DNA from 4 places in the Klebsiella sp. SYXHC3 genome. Region 1 is predicted to be linked to each of the others. Evidence: predicted binding sites of a transcription regulator. Region 1 holds the regulator's gene; each other region holds the start of a gene.

Region 1 (5,379 bases):
GTTCGCTTGCCGATAAAGTCGCCGATGTAAAACAGCAGCTTAAAACCGGGGAGGCCGTACTGGTGTGGTCAGAACTGCACGAGACGGTCAACATCATGCCCCGCAAGATGTTTAACGGCTAAGCGCCATGCCCCTCTAACCGCGAGAGCCTGGCGCGATACGGCGACACACCATCACTTAATCAGGGAGTTGTTATGTCTGCCAAACATCCAGTGATCGCAGTCACGGGCTCCAGCGGCGCGGGCACCACCACCACCAGCCTCGCGTTTCGCAAAATTTTCTCGCAGCTGAACCTGCATGCCGCGGAGGTCGAAGGGGATAGCTTCCATCGCTATACTCGCCCGGAAATGGACATGGCGATCCGCAAAGCGCGCGATCAGGGCAAACACATCAGCTACTTCGGCCCGGAAGCCAACGACTTCAGCCTGCTTGAACGCACCTTTTTAGAGTACGGCGAATTCGGCAAGGGCCAGTCGCGAAAATATCTCCATACCTATGATGAAGCGGTTCCCTGGAATCAGGTTCCCGGCACCTTTACCCCGTGGCAGCCGCTGCCTGAACCGACCGACGTGCTGTTTTATGAGGGGCTGCACGGCGGCGTGGTGACGCCGCAGCATGACGTGGCGAAACATGTCGACCTGCTGGTCGGCGTGGTGCCGATCGTCAACCTTGAATGGATCCAGAAGCTCATTCGCGATACCAGCGAACGCGGCCATTCGCGCGAAGCGGTGATGGACTCGGTGGTACGTTCGATGGAAGACTATATCAATTTCATCACCCCCCAGTTCTCACGCACCCATATCAACTTCCAGCGCGTGCCGACGGTCGATACCTCGAATCCATTTGCCGCCAAAGGCATTCCATCGCTCGACGAAAGCTTCGTGGTGATTCACTTTCGCAATTTGCAGGGGATTGATTATCCCTGGCTGTTGGCGATGCTACAGGGGTCGTTTATCTCGCATATGAACACCCTGGTGGTGCCGGGCGGTAAGATGGGGCTGGCGATGGAGCTCATTATGGCGCCGCTGGTCGAGCGCTTGATGGAAGGCAAAACCATTAGTTAAGGGCAAAATAAAACCCCGGTCGCCGTGCTGCCGGGGTTAGCGTCCCGCTACGTCAATTCGTCTCAGGCTTCGATGACTTCGTAAGAGTGGGTGATGTTGACCGCCTTTTCCAGCATCAGCGCCACCGAGCAGTACTTCTCCGCGGATAAATCCACCGCCCGGGACACCGCCGCATCCTTCAGCTCTTTACCGGTGACGATAAAGTGCAGATTGATATGGGTGAACAGGCGCGGCGCCTCTTCACGGCGTTCAGAGGTCAGCTTCACTTCGCAGTTGGTGACGTTTTGACGCCCTTTTTGCAGGATAGACACCACGTCAATTGCGCTACAGCCGCCCGCCGCCATTAACACCATTTCCATCGGGCTGGGCGCTTTGTCCCCGGAGTTGCCATCCATTAAAATCTGGTGGCCGGAGGCCGACTCACCGATGAAGGTTAGACCTTCCACCCATTTCACACGCGCTTGCATAAAATTTAACTCCGCTGTTGCAATTTTCCTGACAGATTACGCGCACATAACAAATCTCGCAACGGAAGGCGACCTGGGTCATGCTGAAGCGAGACACCAGGAGACATGCGGTGAAAGCTATGCTAAAACAGTCTGGATGCTACAGTAATACATTGATGTACCGCATGTATGCTGAGGAGTTCACATTACAGGCTGCATAAATTGAGCAGCCAGCTTCCCAGGCATAGGGAAAAATACGATTGCATGCCCGGATGCCGTGTAGTGTCGGCGTCCGGAGATAGCTTATAACAGAGGATAACCGCGCATGGTGCTTGGCAAACCGCAAACAGACCCTACCCTTGAATGGTTCTTGTCTCATTGCCACATTCATAAGTACCCATCAAAGAGCACGCTGATTCACCAGGGTGAGAAAGCGGAAACGCTTTACTACATCGTAAAAGGCTCCGTGGCTGTACTCATCAAGGATGAAGAAGGTAAAGAGATGATCCTCTCTTACCTCAACCAGGGCGATTTCATCGGTGAATTAGGCCTGTTTGAAGAAGGTCAGGAACGTAGTGCCTGGGTACGTGCGAAAACCGCATGTGAAGTGGCCGAGATCTCTTACAAAAAATTCCGTCAGTTAATCCAGGTGAACCCGGACATCCTGATGCGCCTCTCCTCGCAGATGGCGCGTCGTCTGCAGGTCACTTCCGAGAAAGTCGGTAACCTTGCTTTCCTCGACGTGACGGGCCGTATCGCTCAGACCTTACTGAATCTGGCGAAACAGCCTGATGCCATGACTCACCCGGACGGGATGCAGATCAAAATCACCCGCCAGGAAATTGGCCAGATCGTCGGTTGCTCTCGTGAAACCGTCGGCCGTATTCTGAAGATGCTGGAAGATCAAAACCTGATCTCGGCACACGGTAAAACTATCGTCGTCTACGGTACCCGTTAAGTCGCTAAACGGCGTATTGCTCCGCGCAGTACGCCGTTTTTGTTTCTCCCATGTGGCGCAGGCTGATTTACCACCCGGAAGTCAACTATGCACTGCGGCAAACGCTGGTGCTGTGTCTACCTGTGGCCATCGGGCTTCTGCTCGGCCATCTGCAGCAAGGGCTGCTGTTCTCTTTAGTTCCCGCCTGTTGCAATATTGCCGGTCTCGACACCCCGCATAAACGTTTTTTCAAACGCCTGATCGTTGGCGGCTGCCTGTTTGCCGGCAGCAGCCTGATTGTGCAATTGCTTCTGGCGCGCGACATCCCGTTGCCGCTTATCCTCAGCGCGCTGGCGCTGATTCTCGGCGTGACGGCGGAAATCAGCTCGCTACACGCTCGCCTGTTGCCGGCATCGCTTATCGCCGCCATTTTTACCTTAAGCCTGGCCGGCAATATGCCCATCTGGGAGCCGCTGCTTATCTATGCGCTGGGAACCTTGTGGTACGGACTCTTTAACTGGTTCTGGTTTTGGCTCTGGCGAGAGCAGCCGCTGCGCGAGTCGTTAAGCCTGCTTTACCGCGAACTGGCTAACTATTGCGAGGCCAAATATAGCCTCCTGACGCAGCACACTGATCCGACGACCTCCCTGCCGCCGCTGCTTACCCGCCAGCAGAAGGTAGTCGATTTAATTACCCAGTGCTATCAGCAGATGCATATGTTAGCCGCCAACCAGCGTAGCGATCATAAGCGACTGCTGCGCGCGTTCCAGGTTGGGCTGGATCTGCAGGAACATATTTCAGTGAGCCTGCACCAGCCGGAAGAGGTGCAAAAACTGGTGGAGCGCAGCCATGCGGAAGCGGTCATCCGCTGGAACGCGCAGACCGTCGCCGCTCGTCTGCGGGTGCTGGCGGATGATATTCTCTACCACCGCTACCCGCGCCGCTTTCAGATGGATAAGCAAATCGGCGCGCTGGAAAAAATCGCCTATCAGCATCCCGATAACCCAGTTGGCCAGTTCTGCGCCTGGCACTTCAGTCGTATCGCCCGCGTGCTACGTACTCAGCGCCCGCTGTACGCACGTAACCTGATGGCGGACAAAGAACGACGCCTGCCGCTGCTACCGGCCCTGAAGAACTACCTGTCATTGAAATCCCCGGCGCTGCGCAACGCCGCGCGCATCAGCGTAATGTTGAGCATCGCCAGCCTGATGGGCAGCGCCCTGCACCTGCCGAAGCCTTACTGGATCCTGATGACCGTGCTGTTCGTGACGCAAAACGGTTACGGCGCCACCCGCGTGCGGATTGTCCACCGGGCGGCAGGCACCCTGGCGGGCCTGGTGATCGCCTGGCTGACCTTACACTTCCACGTACCGGAGAGCTATACGTTAAGCGGTATGTTGTTCATCACGCTGCTGAGCTATCTCATCATTCGTAAACACTACGGCTGGGCGATGGTGGGCTTTACCGTCACCGCGGTATACACCCTGCAGTTGCTAACGCTTAACGGCGAGCAGTTCATCGTCGCCCGCTTTATCGATACCATCATTGGCTGTCTGATCGCCTTTGGCGGGATGGTCTGGCTATGGCCGCAATGGCAGAGCGGCCTGCTGCGTAAAAACGCCCACGATGCTCTGGAGGCCGATCAGGAGGCTATTCGGCTGATACTTAGCGCCGATCCGCAGGCCCCGGCGTTGGCCTACCAGCGTATGCGCGTCAACCAGGCGCACAACGCCCTGTATAACTCGCTTAACCAGGCGATGCAGGAACCGGGTTTTAACTCGCACTATCTGGAAGATATGAAGCTGTGGGTAACCCATAGCCAGTTTATCGTTGAGCATATCAACGCCATGACCACGCTGGCGCGCGAGCATACGATGCTAACGCCTGACCTGGCGCAGCGGTATCTGGAATCTTGTGAAATTGCGCTACAGCGCTGTCAGCAGCGTCTGGATTCAGACGGGCCGGGCAGCGCGGGCGATGTAAATATTATGGAATCCCAGGACGGGGAAGTGTTGCGTGGGCCGCTCAGCACCCTTGAGCAGCATCTGCAGCGGATCCTCGGCCATCTGAACACCATGCACACCATTTCGTCGGTGGCATGGCGTCAGCGTCCGCATCACGGCATCTGGCTACGCACGACTAGGCGCTAAGCACGTTTTTAACCGCCTGCGCAAAGCGCGCCATCCCTTCGGCGATATCGCTATCATCAATCACCAGCGACGGCACAAAGCGCATTACGTCCGGCCCGGCGTTTAACACCATCACCCCGGCCTCCGCCGCGGCATAGAGGAAATCGCGCGCGCGTCCATGATGCTGCGGCTTAAGCGCGGCGCCGATTAACAGCCCCATGCCGCGGATGTCGCTGAACAGATCAAACTGCGCATCGATCTGCTGCAGGTGTTCGACAAACAGCGCCCGTTTGGCATTCACGCCCTCCAGCACCTGCGGCGTGTTAATCAGGTTGAAAGCCGCGGTCGCCACCGCGCAGGCCAGCGGATTGCCGCCGTAGGTGGAGCCATGGGAACCGGCATGGAAGGCGCTGGCAATTTCATTGGTGGTCAACATCGCGCTAATCGGGAAACCGCCGCCGAGCGCTTTCGCGCTGGTCAGGATATCCGGGGTCACGCCGTAATGCATATAGGCGAACAGCGAACCGGTACGGCCCATACCGCACTGCACTTCATCAAATACCAGCAGCGCCTGATGCTGGTCGCACAGTTCGCGCAGCCCCTGCAGGAACGCCGGCGTCGCCGCCATTACCCCGCCCTCGCCCTGAATCGGCTCAACCACCACCGCGCAGGTATGGTCATCGATCACCGCTTTCACCGCCTCGAGATCGTTAAATGGGACATGCACGATATCTGCCGGTTTCGGCCCGAAACCGTCAGAGTATTTCGGCTGACCACCAACCGAGACGGTGAACAGCGACCGT
Region 2 (5,379 bases), on a different contig from region 1:
CGCGAATTGCGAGTTTCACACCTTTCCATCCAGTAACCAACCACTTCTTCAAGGTTGATTTGCTCTGTGCCTGCTGTTCTTTAGTTAAGCTGTCTTTTTTCATGTCGACTTTTTCCTTATGTCCGATGGCGCGTGAACTTTTTGTTCACTGAAACACCAAAGGCTCGCCCTCATAAGGATGAGATTGAACAGCACTAGCTCCCCGCTCCACGAACCCTCTGTCGCCCAGAGGGTTCGAATACCCATCATGCTATGCTGCCAGTACTGCCCGGAGGCGTCAGGAGCCATGCGTGGGGGTAAATAGGTAGAAAGCGGTTAAGCTTTCCGCGAGTTTTACAACTCAGTTGATGACGATTTATCTCAAGTCTTAACTAATGCGTTCATGCTACAGCATTTATCTGAAAATGTTTAAAAAATTTATATAGCATTTATCATGTTGACATTGAGATTCTTATAACAAAAAAGACTATATTTCATTGCATTACCCTAGCACTGGCGCTTAAGGTACAGTCATAGACTCAAGCTGAATCAGAAAAGTCAGCGCTGCATCACGGTCTTCTCCGCACATTTCCTTAGACGGTTGCAAACTTCCGCAAACTTCTGGCCTCAACTCAGATCCAAAAATCATACAAAGATTTTCATTCGATAGCTGGACACACCTAGTATTAGCCGGCTTGCCGTCAGGCATTCCGGGAATGGGGCTTGAGATGGACGGCGCGGTGCAACAGGCTCCGCAGTCCGGGCGACATTCCATACCTGACTCCTTAATGAGTGGGAGGCGGACAGTAGCAAAATATCGCCCGTCAGGAAAGCTGAAGCTGGCGACACGGCTTTTTCAGCAGCGCCGATCGAAGATTTGCCAGGAGATAGCAAAAGTCGCGAATTCCGCTTGCCTGAAAGGCCCGGCGCGAGTAGTTTTACGCGATATTTTTGACCCTTTAAGTGACAGGATTACTGCAATGCCAAGAGCGAATGAAATTAAAAAAGGTATGGTGCTGAATTACAACGGCAAACTGCTGATTGTTAAAAATATTGATATTCAGTCGCCAAGCGCCCGTGGCGCAGCAACGCTGTATAAAATGCGTTTTTCCGACGTGCGTACCGGCCTGAAAGTAGAAGAACGTTTTAAAGGCGACGACATCGTTGATACCGTTACCCTGACCCGTCGTTTCGTTGACTTCTCCTACGTCGATGGCAACGAATACGTGTTCATGGATAAAGAAGACTATACCCCGTATACCTTCACCAAAGAGCAGATCGAAGAAGAGCTGCAGTTTATCCCGGAAGGCGGCATGCCGGATATGCAGGTTTTGACCTGGGATGGCCAGCTGCTGGCGCTGGAGCTGCCGCAGACCGTTGACCTGGAAATCGTAGAAACCGCGCCGGGAATCAAAGGCGCTTCCGCCAGTTCGCGCACCAAACCGGCCACCATGAGCACCGGGTTGGTGATTCAGGTTCCGGAATACCTGACCAGCGGCGAGAAAATCCGCATTCATATCGAAGAGTGCCGCTATATGGGCCGCGCGGACTAACCTCCCGCCTCTGACGGTTGCCCGGCCCAGCGTCACGCAGGCCGGACTCTTCCCGGATAGCGGCGCTGCGCACCTTATCCGGGCTACACAACTAACCTCCCGCCTCTGACGGTTGCCCGACCCAGCGTCGCGCAGGCCGGGGAATGTCCCGGATGGCGACGCTGCGCGCCTTATCCAGGCTACTCGCTGCCGATATCAGGCACAAAAAAGGACAGCCGCTGGCTGTCCTTTTGCTTTCCCTCACGCCACGATTACAGCAACTCAGGATATTTGGTCATCTTCAGCGCCAGCTCAACGCCGCGCACTTCCGCCATGCCTTTCAGACGGCCAATCGCCGAATAACCGGGGTTGGTTTTCTTACGCAGATCGTCAAGCATTTGATGCCCATGATCCGGACGGAACGGGATGGGACGCAGATCGCCTGCTTTCTTACGACGCCACTCTTCGCTCAGAATCGCATCAACCACCGCCACCATATTGACGTCGCCGTTCAGGTGCGCCGCCTCGTGGAAGGTTTTAGGATTCTCTTCACGGCAGGTAGAGCGCAAATGGGTAAAGTGGATACGATCGCCGAAGGTTTCCACCATCTTCACCAGATCGTTATCGGCACGCACGCCGTAGGATCCGGTACACATGGTAAAGCCGTTATAAATGCTGTCCACCGTCTCTTTCAACCACTGCATATCTTCGATAGTCGACACGATACGCGGCAGGCCGAGGATCGGACGCGGCGGATCGTCCGGGTGAACCGCCAGGCGCACGCCGACTTCTTCGCACACCGGCACAATCGCCCGCAGGAAGTAAGCCATGTTCTCACGCAATTGCGCTTTATCGATATGGTCATACTCCGCCAGACGTGCGCGGAACTGATCGAGGGTATAGCCCTCTTCCGCTCCCGGCAGACCAGCGATGATATTGCGGGTCAGCTTGTCGATATCCGCCGCGCTCATCGCCTTAAAGTAAACGTCCGCTTGCTGCTGTTCTTCAGCGCTGTAGTCAGCTTCGGCGCCCGGGCGTTTAAGGATGTGCAGTTCAAAAGCGGCGAAAGCAATCTGGTCAAAACGCAGCGCTTTGGAGCCATCAGCCAGCTGATATTCCAGATCGGTACGCGTCCAGTCCAGAATCGGCATGAAGTTATAGCACACGGTATCAATACCGCAGGCCGCCAGATTGCGGATGCTCTGCTGATAGTTGGCAATCCACTTCTCATATTGCCCGCTGTGAGTTTTGATATCCTCGTGCACCGGGATACTCTCAACAACCGACCAGCTCAGGCCTTTTTCCGCCAGTAGCGCTAAACGCTGTTGGATCTCTTCTACCGGCCAGACCTGGCCATTCGGAATATGATGCAACGCGGTCACGACACCCGTGGCGCCCGCCTGGCGCACATCATCAAGCGATACCGGATCGTTCGGTCCATACCAACGCCAGGTTTGCTCCATCGCAATGCCCTCTTTAAGTTGTTATACCAATAATGTGAAACATCATGACGACTACCATACATGCTTCTGCTGAATGGTCAATTTCCCCCGTAGCATTGATTGATCCAGCTCACACTAAGCGGATAAATTCGGCTTACCAATTTAAATTGTTGTCATATAACTTTACACTACCTCATGTTAATCATTGGTTAATCAGGTGTATAAAAATGACAACTATCGCTACCGCCGCGCTGCCAGCAGGCGTGCAACTTCCGCAATACGATCGCCGCCAATTGCGCTCGCGTATCGTGCACCTTGGTTTTGGCGCATTTCACCGTGCGCATCAGGCGCTGCTAACCGACCGGGTGCTTAACGCCAGCGGCGGCGACTGGGGAATTTGTGAAATCAGCCTGTTCAGCGGCGATAAGCTGATGAGCCAACTGCGTGCGCAAGACCACCTGTTTACGGTGCTGGAAAAAGGTGCTGAGGGTAACCAACCGATCGTGGTTGGCGCAGTACATGAATGCCTGAACGCCAAACTTGATTCCCTGGCAGCAATTATCGAAAAATTTTGCGAACCGCAGGTGGCTATCGTTTCGCTGACGATTACTGAGAAAGGTTATTGCATCGATCCGGCCACCGGTAAACTGGACCCAACCCAGCCGCGCATCGTTCACGATCTGGAAAACCCGACGCTGCCGCAGTCGGCTCCCGGTATTTTAGTTGAAGCGCTCAATCGCCGCCGCGAACGCGGACTCGCTCCCTTTACCGTACTCTCCTGCGACAATATTCCCGACAATGGTCACGTCGTGAAAAACGCCGTCCTCGGCATGGCTGAGAAACGAAGCCAGGAGTTGGCAAGCTGGATTGCTGAACATGTCAGCTTCCCCGGCACCATGGTTGACCGCATCGTCCCGGCCGCCACCGAAGAATCTTTGGCGGAGATTGCCTCCGTGCTGGGCGTTGACGATCCCTGCGCTATCAGCTGCGAACCGTTTATTCAATGGGTTGTGGAAGACAATTTTGTCGCCGGGCGTCCAGCCTGGGAAACCGCGGGCGTACAGATGACCAACGATGTCCTGCCGTGGGAACAAATGAAACTGCGCATGCTCAACGGTAGCCACTCCTTCCTCGCCTGGCTGGGCTACCTGGCGGGGCATGCGCACGTTAGCGACTGCATGCAGGACGATGTTTTCCGCCATGCCGCCCGTCGCCTGATGCTTGATGAACAAGCGCCAACGCTATCGATTACCGGCGTGGATTTAGTTGCCTATGCCGACAGCCTGATAACGCGCTTCGCCAATCCGGCCTTAAAGCATCGAACCTGGCAAATCGCCATGGACGGCAGTCAAAAGCTGCCGCAGCGCATGCTCGATAGTATACGCGTTCATCTGGCAAACGACAGCCGCTGGCCACTGCTGGCGCTGGGCGTGGCGGGCTGGATGCGTTACGTAAGCGGCGTCGACGACGCCGGGCAAGCCATTGACGTGCGCGACCCGCTAGTCGACAAAATCAAACGGTTGGTCGACGCCAGCCAGCAAGAGGAACGCGTCAGCGCCCTGCTTGGCCTGGAAGAGATATTTGGCAAAGATCTGCCGGGCAACCCGCAGTTTGTTGCTGAAATCACTTCAGCCTGGCATCAGTTAGCTAAATCAGGCGCACGCGAAGCCGTAGCTACCGCACTGCATAATTAACAATTTCTGCTGTTTAGCGGACAGAATGTTTTTCTGTCCGCAGTAATCCTTCTCTTTTTCCCCTTTTTTCGTCAGGATAGTCGCAACTGTTACAACATTACATTTCTATGCTGGAGGGGATGTGACCAAAACTAACCTGATCACGGGCTTTCTCGGCAGCGGCAAAACGACCTCGATTCTTCATTTACTGGCCCACAAACCTGCAAATGAAAAATGGGCCGTGCTGGTCAACGAGTTCGGCGAAGTCGGCATCGACGGCGCCCTGCTGGCGGAAAGCGGCGCGTTGCTAAAAGAGATCCCCGGCGGCTGCATGTGCTGCGTCAACGGTCTGCCAATGCAGGTTGGGCTCAATACGCTGTTGCGCCAGGGAAAGCCCGATCGTCTGCTGATTGAACCAACCGGTCTGGGTCATCCCAGGCAGATCCTTGATATCCTCACCGCTGCGGTCTACGAGCCGTGGATCGATCTGCGCGCGACGCTGTGCATTCTCGATCCGCGCCAGCTGTTGGAGGAAAAGATCGTAGCCAATGATAATTTCCGCGATCAGCTGGCCGCAGCCGATATCATCGTCGCCAATAAAAGCGATCGGGCGACGCCGGAAAGCGAGGCCGCTTTTGCCAACTGGTGGCAACAGTACGGGGGCGAGCGCCTGCAGGTGAACGCCACCCAGGGTAACATCGAGCTCGCGCTGCTGGATCTCCCGCGCCGTAACACCGCCCCGCTGCCGGCAAG
Region 3 (5,379 bases), on a different contig from region 1:
TTATGGATGTGTAAACATCTGGATGGCTAAATGCAAAAAATTCCATAAGGGGCATAACATGACAATCCTCAATCACACCCTCGGTTTTCCTCGCGTTGGCCTTCGCCGCGAGCTGAAAAAAGCGCAAGAGAGCTACTGGGCGGGCAAGGCCACGCGTGAAGATCTGCTGGCGGTAGGTCGCGAACTGCGCGCTCGTCACTGGGAGCAGCAGAAACAGGCGGGCATTGATCTGTTGCCGGTGGGCGATTTTGCCTGGTACGACCATGTTCTGACCACCAGCCTGCTGTTGGGCAACGTGCCGGCTCGTCATCAGAACAAAGACGGCACCGTCGATATCGATACTCTGTTCCGTATTGGTCGCGGTCGCGCGCCGACCGGCGAACCCGCTGCCGCCGCGGAAATGACCAAGTGGTTCAATACCAACTATCACTACATGGTGCCGGAATTTGTCCAGGGCCAGCAGTTCAAGCTGAGCTGGACCCAACTGCTGGATGAAGTGGACGAAGCGCTGGCGCTGGGCCACAAGATTAAGCCTGTACTGCTGGGGCCGGTAACGTATCTGTGGCTGGGCAAAGTAAAAGGCGAACAGTTTGACCGTTTAAGCCTGCTGAACGATATCCTTCCGGTTTACCAGCAGGTACTGGGCGAGCTGGCGAAACGCGGCATTGAGTGGGTGCAGATTGATGAACCGGCGCTGGTACTGGAGCTGCCGCAAGCATGGTTGGATGCCTTTAAACCGGCTTATGAGGCCCTGCAGGGGCAGGTAAAACTACTGCTGACTACCTATTTTGAAGGGATCGCCGACAACCTTGATATTATCACCGCGCTGCCGGTACAGGGGCTTCACGTCGATCTGGTGCATGGCAAAGATGATGTTGCTGAACTACATAAACGCCTGCCGGCCGACTGGCTGTTATCCGCCGGGCTGATCAACGGTCGTAACGTCTGGCGCGCCGATCTCACGGAAAAATATGCGCAAATTAAGGCGATTGTCGGTCAACGCGAATTATGGGTCGCCTCTTCCTGCTCCTTACTGCATAGCCCGATCGATCTGAGCGTAGAGACCCGTCTTGATGCCGAAGTAAAAAGTTGGTTTGCTTTCGCCCTGCAGAAGTGCGGCGAACTGGCGCTGCTGCGCGATGCGCTGAACAGCGCTGATACGACGGCGATCGAGGCGTGGAGCGCGCCAATCCAGGCTCGTCGCCATTCGACTCGCGTACACAACGCGGCAGTGGAAAAACGGCTGGCGGCAATCACCGCCCAGGACAGCCAGCGCGCCAGCCCTTATGCCGAGCGCGCACAGGCGCAGCGCAGGCGCTTTAACCTGCCAGCATGGCCGACGACGACGATCGGTTCATTCCCGCAGACAACCGAAATTCGTACCCTACGTCTGGACTTCAAAAAGGGCAATCTTGATGCCAGTCATTATCGGACGGGTATTGCCGAACATATTAAGCAGGCGATCGTCGAACAAGAACGTCTGGGTTTAGACGTGCTGGTGCACGGAGAAGCCGAGCGTAATGACATGGTGGAGTATTTCGGCGAACATCTGGACGGTTTCATCTTTACGCAAAACGGTTGGGTGCAAAGCTATGGCTCTCGCTGCGTGAAGCCGCCGGTGGTTATCGGCGACGTCAGCCGTCCGCAGGCGATCACCGTTGAATGGGCGAAGTACGCGCAGTCTCTTACCGACAAGCCGGTCAAAGGCATGTTGACCGGTCCGGTGACCATTCTGTGCTGGTCCTTCCCGCGCGAAGATGTCAGCCGTGAAACCATCGCGAAGCAGATTGCGCTGGCGCTGCGCGATGAAGTGGCGGATCTGGAGGCGGCCGGTATCGGTATTATCCAGATTGATGAACCGGCACTGCGCGAAGGTCTGCCGCTGAAGCGCAGCGACTGGAATGCTTATCTACAGTGGGGCGTCGAAGCTTTCCGCATCAATGCCGCGGTTGCTAAGGATGACACCCAGATTCATACCCACATGTGTTATTGCGAGTTCAATGACATCATGGATTCTATCGCCGCGCTGGATGCCGACGTCATCACCATTGAAACTTCGCGTTCTGACATGGAACTGCTGGAGTCGTTTGAAGAGTTCGAATATCCGAACGAAATCGGCCCGGGCGTTTATGATATTCACTCGCCAAACGTACCGAGCGTGGAGTGGATTGAAGGGTTGCTGGAGAAGGCCGCGCAGCGTATTCCGGCGGAGCGCTTGTGGGTTAACCCGGACTGCGGCCTGAAAACCCGTGGTTGGCCGGAAACCCGCGCCGCGCTGGCTAACATGGTGCAAGCGGCGCAGAATCTGCGCGAATCAGCCTGATAGATACGTGGAAAACAACAGAGGAGGCCACGGCCTCCTCATTTCATGTATCAGGCGAGTTACCCTTTTTTACCGCCATATTGAGCAAACCAGTCCAGCATCCGCTGCCAGCCGTCTTTGGCTGACTCTTCGTGATAGCTGGCGCGATAGTCGGCGTTAAAGGCGTGATCGGCCTCGGGATAGACCACGATCTCGGCGTTCGCATTTGCCGCCCGCAGCGCCTGGCGCATGGTCTCGACGGTATCCTGCGGAATGCTGGCGTCTTTAGCGCCGTACAGGCCAAGTACCGGCGCGTTGAGATCGACAGCGATATCCACCGGGTGTTTTGGCGAATTCAGCGATTTTTCTCCCACCAGTTTGCCATACCAGGCGACGCCTGCCTTCAACTGCGGGTTATGCGCGGCATACAGCCAGGTGATGCGACCGCCCCAGCAGAAACCGGTGATCAGCAGACGATGGGCATCGCCGCCGTGGCGTGCCGCCCAACTGGCGACGTGGTCGAGATCCGCCAGCACCTGTGCGTCAGGCACCTTAGTGACCAGTTCTTTGAACAGGGTAGGGATATCGTTGTACTCATTCGGATCGCCCTGGCGGAAGTAGAGTTCTGGCGCAATCGCCAGATAGCCTTCCTGCGCCAGGCGGCGGCACAGATCGCGAATATGCTCATGTACGCCGAAAATTTCCTGCACCACGATAACGATCGGCAGTGGGCCGTCGGCGTTTTTCGGGCGGGCGTGATAGGCCGGCATATTCTCGCCCTGCGATGGGATCGAGGTTTCTCCGGCGGTAATGTGCTCATCCGACGTATGGACGGCGGTAGAGGCGTGCGGCGAGGCTGCAGGTGCGAATCCGGGTTGCTTGGTGGTGGTCATGGTATTCTCCGTACCCTTATTTATTAGCGCATCGATAAATATAGACTCTTAGACTGAACGTTAATAAAGCACAGTGCCTGAAAGCGGCTATCTTTTGTTCTGTGACCGCGAATATAACTTGTTAATGTGATGTAAATCACTATTTGTTGAAAAACAAATGCAATCATTATTATGCATGGTGACTATCATCACAAAAATAAGCGAGTGGCTTCTGTAAAGTACCCTTTTGCTTCTGCTGATACTTCGACCCACAGAGGAGTTTTTTATGTCCAAGTCTGATGTTTTTCATCTCGGCCTCACTAAGAACGATTTACAAGGGGCTACGCTGGCTATCGTCCCTGGCGATCCGGAGCGTGTGGAAAAGATCGCCGCGCTGATGGATAAGCCGGTTAAGCTGGCATCACATCGTGAATTTACCTCCTGGCGCGCTGAGCTGGACGGCAAACCGGTGATTGTTTGCTCTACCGGTATCGGCGGCCCGTCGACCTCTATCGCCGTGGAAGAGCTGGCGCAGCTGGGGGTTCGTACCTTCCTGCGTATCGGTACCACCGGCGCGATTCAGCCACATATCAATGTTGGCGATGTACTGGTGACGACCGGTTCTGTCCGTCTGGACGGCGCCAGCCTGCACTTCGCGCCGATGGAGTTCCCGGCCGTTGCTGACTTCGCCTGTACCACCGCGCTGGTGGAAGCGGCGAAATCAATCGGCGCGACCACGCATATCGGCGTGACTGCCTCCTCTGATACCTTCTATCCAGGCCAGGAGCGTTACGACACCTTCTCCGGCCGCGTCGTGAGCCGTTTCAAAGGCTCGATGGAAGAGTGGCAGGCAATGGGCGTCATGAACTATGAAATGGAATCCGCTACGCTGCTGACCATGTGCGCCAGCCAGGGCCTGCGCGCCGGGATGGTGGCAGGGGTTATCGTCAACCGTACCCAGCAAGAGATCCCTAACGCCGAAACCATGAAGCAAACCGAAAGCCACGCGGTGAAAATCGTTGTGGAAGCGGCGCGCCGTCTGCTGTAGTTCTTCTCTCTTTCTCACAGGGCCGGATCTTCCGGCCTTTTTTTTGCGTAGCGCCTCGCAGGAAAATCCTTTTCAACTGGACGTTTGTACAGCACAATTCTATTTTTGTGCCGTAAGTGGTTGCCGGGGAGGCGTTGTGGATATCTCTATTGTGATAAGCGCCGTGGTGGCGCTGGCGGCAGGGTTAATCGTTGGCTGGCTGGCGACAAAAGCCCGCGCCGATCAAATCCGTGCCGATCTCATTGAAGAGCGCCGCGAGCTGGATATTGAACTTAGCGCCGCACGTCAGCAGCTGGTGCAGGAATCGCACTGGCGCGATGAGTGCGAACTTCTCAACAACGAGCTGCGCAGCCTGCGTGATATCAACACCTCGCTGGAGGCCGACCTGCGTGAAGTGACCACCCGTCTGGAATCCACGCAGTTGCACGCCGAAGATAAAATTCGCCAGATGGTCAACAGCGAGCAGCGCCTGAGCGAGCAGTTTGAAAACCTGGCGAACCGCATATTTGAGCACAGCAACCGCCGGGTTGATGAACAAAATCGCCAGAGCCTGCATGGCCTGCTGACGCCGCTGCGCGAACAGCTCGACGGCTTCCGTCGCCAGGTGCAGGACAGCTTCGGCCAGGAGGCGCGTGAGCGCCACACGCTGGCGCACGAAATCCGCAATTTGCAACAGCTGAACGCACAGATGGCGCAAGAGGCGCTGAACCTGACGAAAGCGCTGAAGGGCGATAACAAAACTCAGGGTAACTGGGGAGAAGTGGTGCTTACCCGCGTGCTGGAGGCCTCCGGCCTGCGCGAAGGCTATGAGTATCAAACTCAGGTGAGCATCGAAACCGATAACCGCTCGCGGATGCAGCCGGATGTTATCGTGCGTCTGCCGCAGGGCAAAGATGTGGTTATCGACGCCAAAATGACCCTCGTCGCCTATGAGCGCTACTTCAACGCTGACGACGACTACACCCGCGAAGCGGCGCTACAGGAGCATATTGCCTCGGTGCGTAACCACATTCGCCTGCTGGGGCGTAAAGATTACCAACAACTGCCGGGACTTCGTTCGCTCGATTATGTGCTGATGTTCATCCCCGTTGAGCCGGCGTTCCTGCTGGCTATCGACCGCCAACCTGAGCTTATCAGCGAGGCGCTGAAGAACAATA
Region 4 (5,379 bases), on a different contig from region 1:
TGCGTATTATCGAGGATCAGCGCGTCATTGTTGCCGTCATACCAGCCGCCGAAGCGCTGATAGGCCACCGACAATCGGCCGGAAGCATGATCGGTACCCCCGCTGACGGCCGCCGCTACTCGTTCATCATGATCGTTGCTATTGGCAAAGCCGGTTTTACCACCCAGCTCCAGATCCACCTGGCGTTCCTGCTGGCCTTTTTTCGTGACGATATTAATCAGACCGCCGGTACTGCCGCCGCCGTATAACGACGTGGCGCCGGAAATAACTTCAATATGTTCGATGTTAAACGGATCGATGGCGTCAAGCTGGCGGCTATCGGTACGCGATGAATTGAGACGCACGCCGTCGATGAGCACGACGATGGCGCGTCCGCGCATGTTCATGCCGTAGTTGGTACGCCCCTGGCTGCTGACATCTATCCCGGGGATCAGCTGCGCGAGGACATCTTTAAACTCTTTACCACCCTGAACCTGTTGCTCAATCTCCTGGCCTTCAATCACCCAGGTGGTTTGCGCCATCTCGGCGACGGTACGGTGGTTACGGTTGGCGCTGACGATAATATCGTCTTCATCGGCGGCCTGCGCGGTAAAGGCTGGCAGGGCGGTGGCCAGCAGCAGAGGATTGAGCAGCCAGAGGCGCTTGTTCATTCGCATTCCTTGATATGAGTTAGTCATTACTGTTGTTATTTTTTTCAGCCACAGGCGCGGCTGTTACAGCGTGAAACATATAGAAAAACAAATGCGAATTTTGCACATATTGATTATCGTTATCAATATCATTTACAACAAATCAACATAATGAAAATATTGAGAAATGTAAGGTTATTCAGCAGATGGGGAAAAAACCGGCGAGCGACGGCCGCCGGTAGGGGATTAAGGTTGCAGGATTTGCGGCCACAGGCGCAGCGTCGTGTCACTAATCTGTTTCAGGGTGGCAAAATCAGCGCCTTCGCGCGCACTGATAGACATTCCTTGCAGCATGCAGTTTAAAAACTGCGCCAGCTGCAAGACATTGCCCTGCGCAGGGAGTTCGCCGCGTTGCTGACGCTGCTGTAAAAATTGCGTCAACGTTTGTTCCTGCACCGCGTGCCGCGACTTAATGGTGTTGGCGATATCGGTTGAAGAGGCGGCCAGCGCCGCGGAGGTGTTAATCATAAAACAGCCTGCCGGGGTATCTTTGCTGGTAAAGCAGGTGGCGACAGCGGTGAAATAGTCGCGCAGCGCCTGATCGACGGTTTTGTGGTCATCGAATAGCAGGGCTTCGTGTTTGGCGGCGAAGCGGGAAATGTAGCGATCCAGCACCGCGCGGAATAAGCCTTCTTTGTTCACGAACTCGGCGTATAGCGTCGGGGCTTTCGCACCGGTCGCTTCGACGAGATCGGCCAGCGAAGTTGCTTCATAGCCGTGCTGCCAGAAAAGTGTCATGGCCTTGTCCAGCGCCGCGTCCCTGTCGAACACTTTAGGTCGGCCACGGCTTTTTTTTGCGCAACTTTGAACGTCAGTTGTCATGATGCCGTTGTACCTATGTTGGGTTGTTGAACGGCCATTATAAAAATAAACGTGTCACGCTACCAGCGGCAGAAGTCCAAAAATAAATAATTCATATATGTATGAAAATTAAGCATTTTATAAATAGTTAAATGATCGTTATAAAAATGAGTTGACCTGTGACCTGGATCACATTATCATTTACCTATCGATCGTTAAGTTAATTCTTGCGACCCTACTATAAAAATCATCTGCATAGGTATAATAATCATGAAAAACGTCCAAAAACTGGCACTTGCTGCCGTACTGAGCTCACTCTCATTCGCAAGTTTCGCCGCTGTTGAGGTGCAATCCACCCCAGCAGGTCAACATAAAATCGGTACCGTTTCCGCATCCGCCGGCACCAATCTGGGTTCGCTTGAAGAGCAGCTGGCGCAGAAAGCCGACGAGATGGGGGCGACCTCTTACCGTATTACCTCGGTAACCGGTCCTAATACCCTGCACGGTACCGCAGTTATCTATAAATAAATGTTGTAACCCCTGTCATGCCACTGACAAAACGCGCTCCTGACCCCCTTCAGCAGAACGCGTGTAGTAAGCAGTAAAAGTCGTTCCCTTTGTTATGCCACTCTCGCGACGCGGTCCACACCCCTTCATGGGACCGCGCCCCGCGAAACCTCGTCAGCGAAGCTGGCGATTGCCACAAAAAAACCCGCCGTGCCTGGCGGGTTTTTTACATTCTACCATCCGGAAATGCACTACATGGCTTGCTCAGCGGGAAGCTGATGGCGGGTCACATCGACCGGCATTCCGGAGCGTAGCTCCATCGCGTATTCCATCACCTGCTGATTGGTCTGCGGTGCCTGTTTAAAGTTCTTCATGCCGGCATTCAGGACGATTGGCAGCGTCTGCGGATCGTCATTGATATGTTCGGACAGCGGCTGGTGGACTTCCACCAGACGGGTACCGTTTGGCTCTACCGAAACTTTGATAGGTTCGTTGATGATATTCACCCTGGTGCCCGGCGTGATTTTGTTATACAGAGACTTTATATCAGCATCGCGCAGGCGGATACAGCCTGAACTGACGCGCATCCCGATACCAAAATCGGCGTTGGTGCCGTGCAGTAGATAGACGCCGCCGTAGGCCGCGAGACGAATCGCGTGATGTCCCATCGGGTTATTCGGCCCGGCAGGGACTACGGCTGGCAAATCGATCCCCATCGCTTTATATCGCGCGCGGATGTTGGCGGTTGGTGTCCAGGTGGGGTTGGCGCGCTTATCGGAAACGGTAGTGACCATCGTCGGGGTCAGGGTATCGCCGCCAAGCTGGCCGATACCGATCGGATAAACGGTCACGCTATTCTGTCCAGGTGGATAGTAGTACAGGCGCAGCTCGGCGATATTGAGCACCAGACCTTCACGGGGGGCGTCAGGCAGCAGCGTCTGCAGCGGGATGGTCAGCACGCTACCGGCGCGCGGCACATAAGGATCGACCCCGGGATTAGCCTGCAGCAGCGCGAGAAAACCAACGTTGTATTTTTTGGCAATCGCTTCCAGCGATCCGCCGTTATCCTGCACTACATGAAACTGATTCTGCCCGACCAGACGGCTACCGCTCGGCGGTAACGGCCAGGTATTGGCGCGGGCGGGAAGGGCCAGCGTCGCCGCGAGAGCGAATGCCGTAAGCCAGGTTGAAACACGCGAGATATTTATCATTACCATAATTCCACAATAAACAAATGGTTATTTTTATAAGATAATCAATGTCAATTATGGCGCGGGAGAGTGTTGGGAAATCCAGGTGGATTGCAAAATGTTTGTAAAGTTTGCTAACTGTGACAGGTAAAGAGATGCGGTTCTGACAACCGCATCTCTTTTTTATCAAGCGGTGGCGTTTTCTTCCAGCTGACGCATAAACTGGCGTACCCAGTCCATACGTGTTTTACGCTCATCCAGCTCCTGGAAGAATTTAAGACGAGTTGGCCCATCCAGCCGGTAATGCTGCGGCTGCTTCTGCAGCAGACCGATAAGCCAGACCGGGTTCACATTATTTTTCTCGTTAAACTCGATCACGCCGCCTTTTTCATTGCACTCCAGCTTACGGATCCCCAGCTTTTGCGCCTGCTGGCGTAGGCGCGTGATATCCAGCAAATTACGCGCCGCATCCGGCAATGTGCCAAAGCGATCGATCAGCTCGACTTTGATCTCATCCAGATCGTGTTCGTTTTTGGTGCTGGCGATACGCTTATAGAACGACAGACGGGTGTTCACGTCGGGAATAAAGTCATCCGGCAGCAACGCCGGCATGCGCAGCTCCACTTCCGTCTGCTGGCTGGTGAGATCTTCCAGCGACGGCTCGCGACCCTCTTTCAGGGCATCGACGGCGTTCTCCAGCAGTTCCATATACAGCGAGAAGCCGATAGTTTCCATCTGTCCGCTCTGACCTTCTCCCAGCAGTTCGCCGGCGCCGCGAATTTCAAGATCGTGGGTCGCGAGGGCAAAGCCGGCGCCGAGGTCTTCCAGCGAAGCGATAGCTTCCAGGCGTTTCTGCGCGTCGGTAGTCATCGCTTTCGGATGCGGGGTGAGCAGCCAGGCGTAGGCCTGATGGTGCGAACGGCCCACACGGCCGCGCAGCTGGTGCAGCTGGGCAAGGCCGAAGTGATCGGCGCGCTCAATGATGATGGTATTGGCGGTCGGGATATCGATGCCGGTTTCAATAATTGTCGTACAGACCAGCACGTTAAAACGCTGGTGATGGAAATCATTCATCACCCGTTCCAGTTCGCGTTCGCGCATCTGGCCGTGACCGATGGCAATTCGCGCTTCCGGTACCAGTTCAGCCAGACGATCCGCCGCTTTCTGAATATTTTCAACATCGTTATACAGATAGTAAACCTGACCGCCGCGCAGGACTTCACGCAGGATCGCCTCGCGAACCACCAGCGCGTCATATTCGCGGACAAAGGTTTTTACCGCCAAACGGCGAGCTGGCGGGGTGGCGATAATGGACAGATCGCGCATTCCGCTCATCGCCATATTCAGCGTACGCGGGATCGGCGTGGCGGTCAGCGTCAGGATATCGACGTCCGCGCGCATCGCCTTGATGCGTTCTTTATGACGCACCCCGAAGCGGTGTTCTTCATCGACGATTAATAACCCCAGGTCGCGCAGCTTGACTTCATTTTGCAGCAGCTTATGGGTGCCGATCAGAATATCGATTTTACCTTCTGCCGCCTGTTCGAGGATCTGCGCCTGCTCTTTGGCGCTGCGGAAACGCGATAGCATCTCAATGCGTACCGGCCAGTTGGCGAAGCGGTCGCGGAAGTTATCGTAGTGCTGCTGGGCGAGCAGGGTGGTCGGCACCAGCACGGCCACCTGTTTGTGGTTTTCGACGGCGAGGAAGGCGGCGCGCATCGCCACTTCGGTTTTCCCGAAGCCAACGTCGCCGCAGACCAGGCGGTCCATTGCCAGCGGCTGGCACATATCGCTGAGAACGGCGTTGATTGCCTGCGCCTGATCTGGTGTGGTTTCGAACGGGAAACCGTCGCAGAATAATTGATACTGCTCGCGGTCATGCTTAAAGGCGAAGCCTTCTTTGGCCGCGCGTTGGGCGTAGATATCCAGCAGTTCGGCGGCCACGTCGCGCACTTTCTCCGCCGCTTTTTGCCTTGCCCGCGCCCAGGCATCGCCGCCCAGTTTGTGTAGCGGCGCATTTTCCTCCGCGCCGCCGGCGTAGCGGCTAATCAAATGCAGTGACGATACCGGGACGTACAGTTTGGCGTCGTTGGCGTAGGTCAGCATCAGATATTCGCCTTTGATGCCCCCGGCTTCGAGGGTGGTCATCCCCGCATAACGACCCACCCCATGTTCAAGGTGCACCACCGGCT

The links. The regulator CRP, encoded in region 1, controls carbon source genes, mostly activating them, when cyclic AMP is high. The targets are predictions, from matches to a motif close to ATGTGANNNNNNTCACAT.
Region 2: the regulator CRP is predicted to act here: its motif matches at 3,072-3,089, upstream of uxuA (mannonate dehydratase).
Region 3: the regulator CRP is predicted to act here: its motif matches at 3,320-3,337, upstream of udp (uridine phosphorylase).
Region 4: the regulator CRP is predicted to act here: its motif matches at 1,668-1,685, upstream of bhsA (multiple stress resistance protein BhsA).

What each region holds. Positions count from the first base shown of each region.
Region 1 covers NZ_JBXUNG010000002.1:458,912-464,290, reverse strand. The annotation lists gene AC2CGP_RS09160 (YheU family protein) at 1-122, shown strand, start outside; gene AC2CGP_RS09155 (phosphoribulokinase) at 195-1,064, shown strand; gene AC2CGP_RS09150 (OsmC family protein) at 1,127-1,531, opposite strand; gene crp (cAMP-activated global transcriptional regulator CRP) at 1,836-2,468, shown strand; gene AC2CGP_RS09140 (YccS/YhfK family putative transporter) at 2,519-4,597, shown strand; gene argD (bifunctional acetylornithine/succinyldiaminopimelate transaminase) at 4,587-5,379, opposite strand, start outside.
Region 2 covers NZ_JBXUNG010000001.1:1,276,098-1,281,476, forward strand. The annotation lists gene AC2CGP_RS06230 (hypothetical protein) at 1-103, opposite strand, end outside; gene AC2CGP_RS06235 (YkgJ family cysteine cluster protein) at 500-754, opposite strand; gene yeiP (elongation factor P-like protein YeiP) at 960-1,532, shown strand; gene uxuA (mannonate dehydratase) at 1,784-2,974, opposite strand; gene AC2CGP_RS06250 (mannitol dehydrogenase family protein) at 3,181-4,647, shown strand; gene AC2CGP_RS06255 (CobW family GTP-binding protein) at 4,769-5,379, shown strand, end outside.
Region 3 covers NZ_JBXUNG010000014.1:64,802-70,180, forward strand. The annotation lists gene metE (5-methyltetrahydropteroyltriglutamate--homocysteine S-methyltransferase) at 59-2,323, shown strand; gene AC2CGP_RS22885 (dienelactone hydrolase family protein) at 2,383-3,195, opposite strand; gene udp (uridine phosphorylase) at 3,461-4,222, shown strand; gene rmuC (DNA recombination protein RmuC) at 4,359-5,379, shown strand, end outside.
Region 4 covers NZ_JBXUNG010000005.1:263,833-269,211, forward strand. The annotation lists gene AC2CGP_RS15465 (TonB-dependent siderophore receptor) at 1-650, opposite strand, end outside; gene AC2CGP_RS15470 (TetR/AcrR family transcriptional regulator) at 876-1,511, opposite strand; partial or broken gene AC2CGP_RS15475 (hypothetical protein) at 1,574-1,636, opposite strand; gene bhsA (multiple stress resistance protein BhsA) at 1,761-2,018, shown strand; gene ldtC (L,D-transpeptidase LdtC) at 2,249-3,208, opposite strand; gene mfd (transcription-repair coupling factor) at 3,374-5,379, opposite strand, start outside.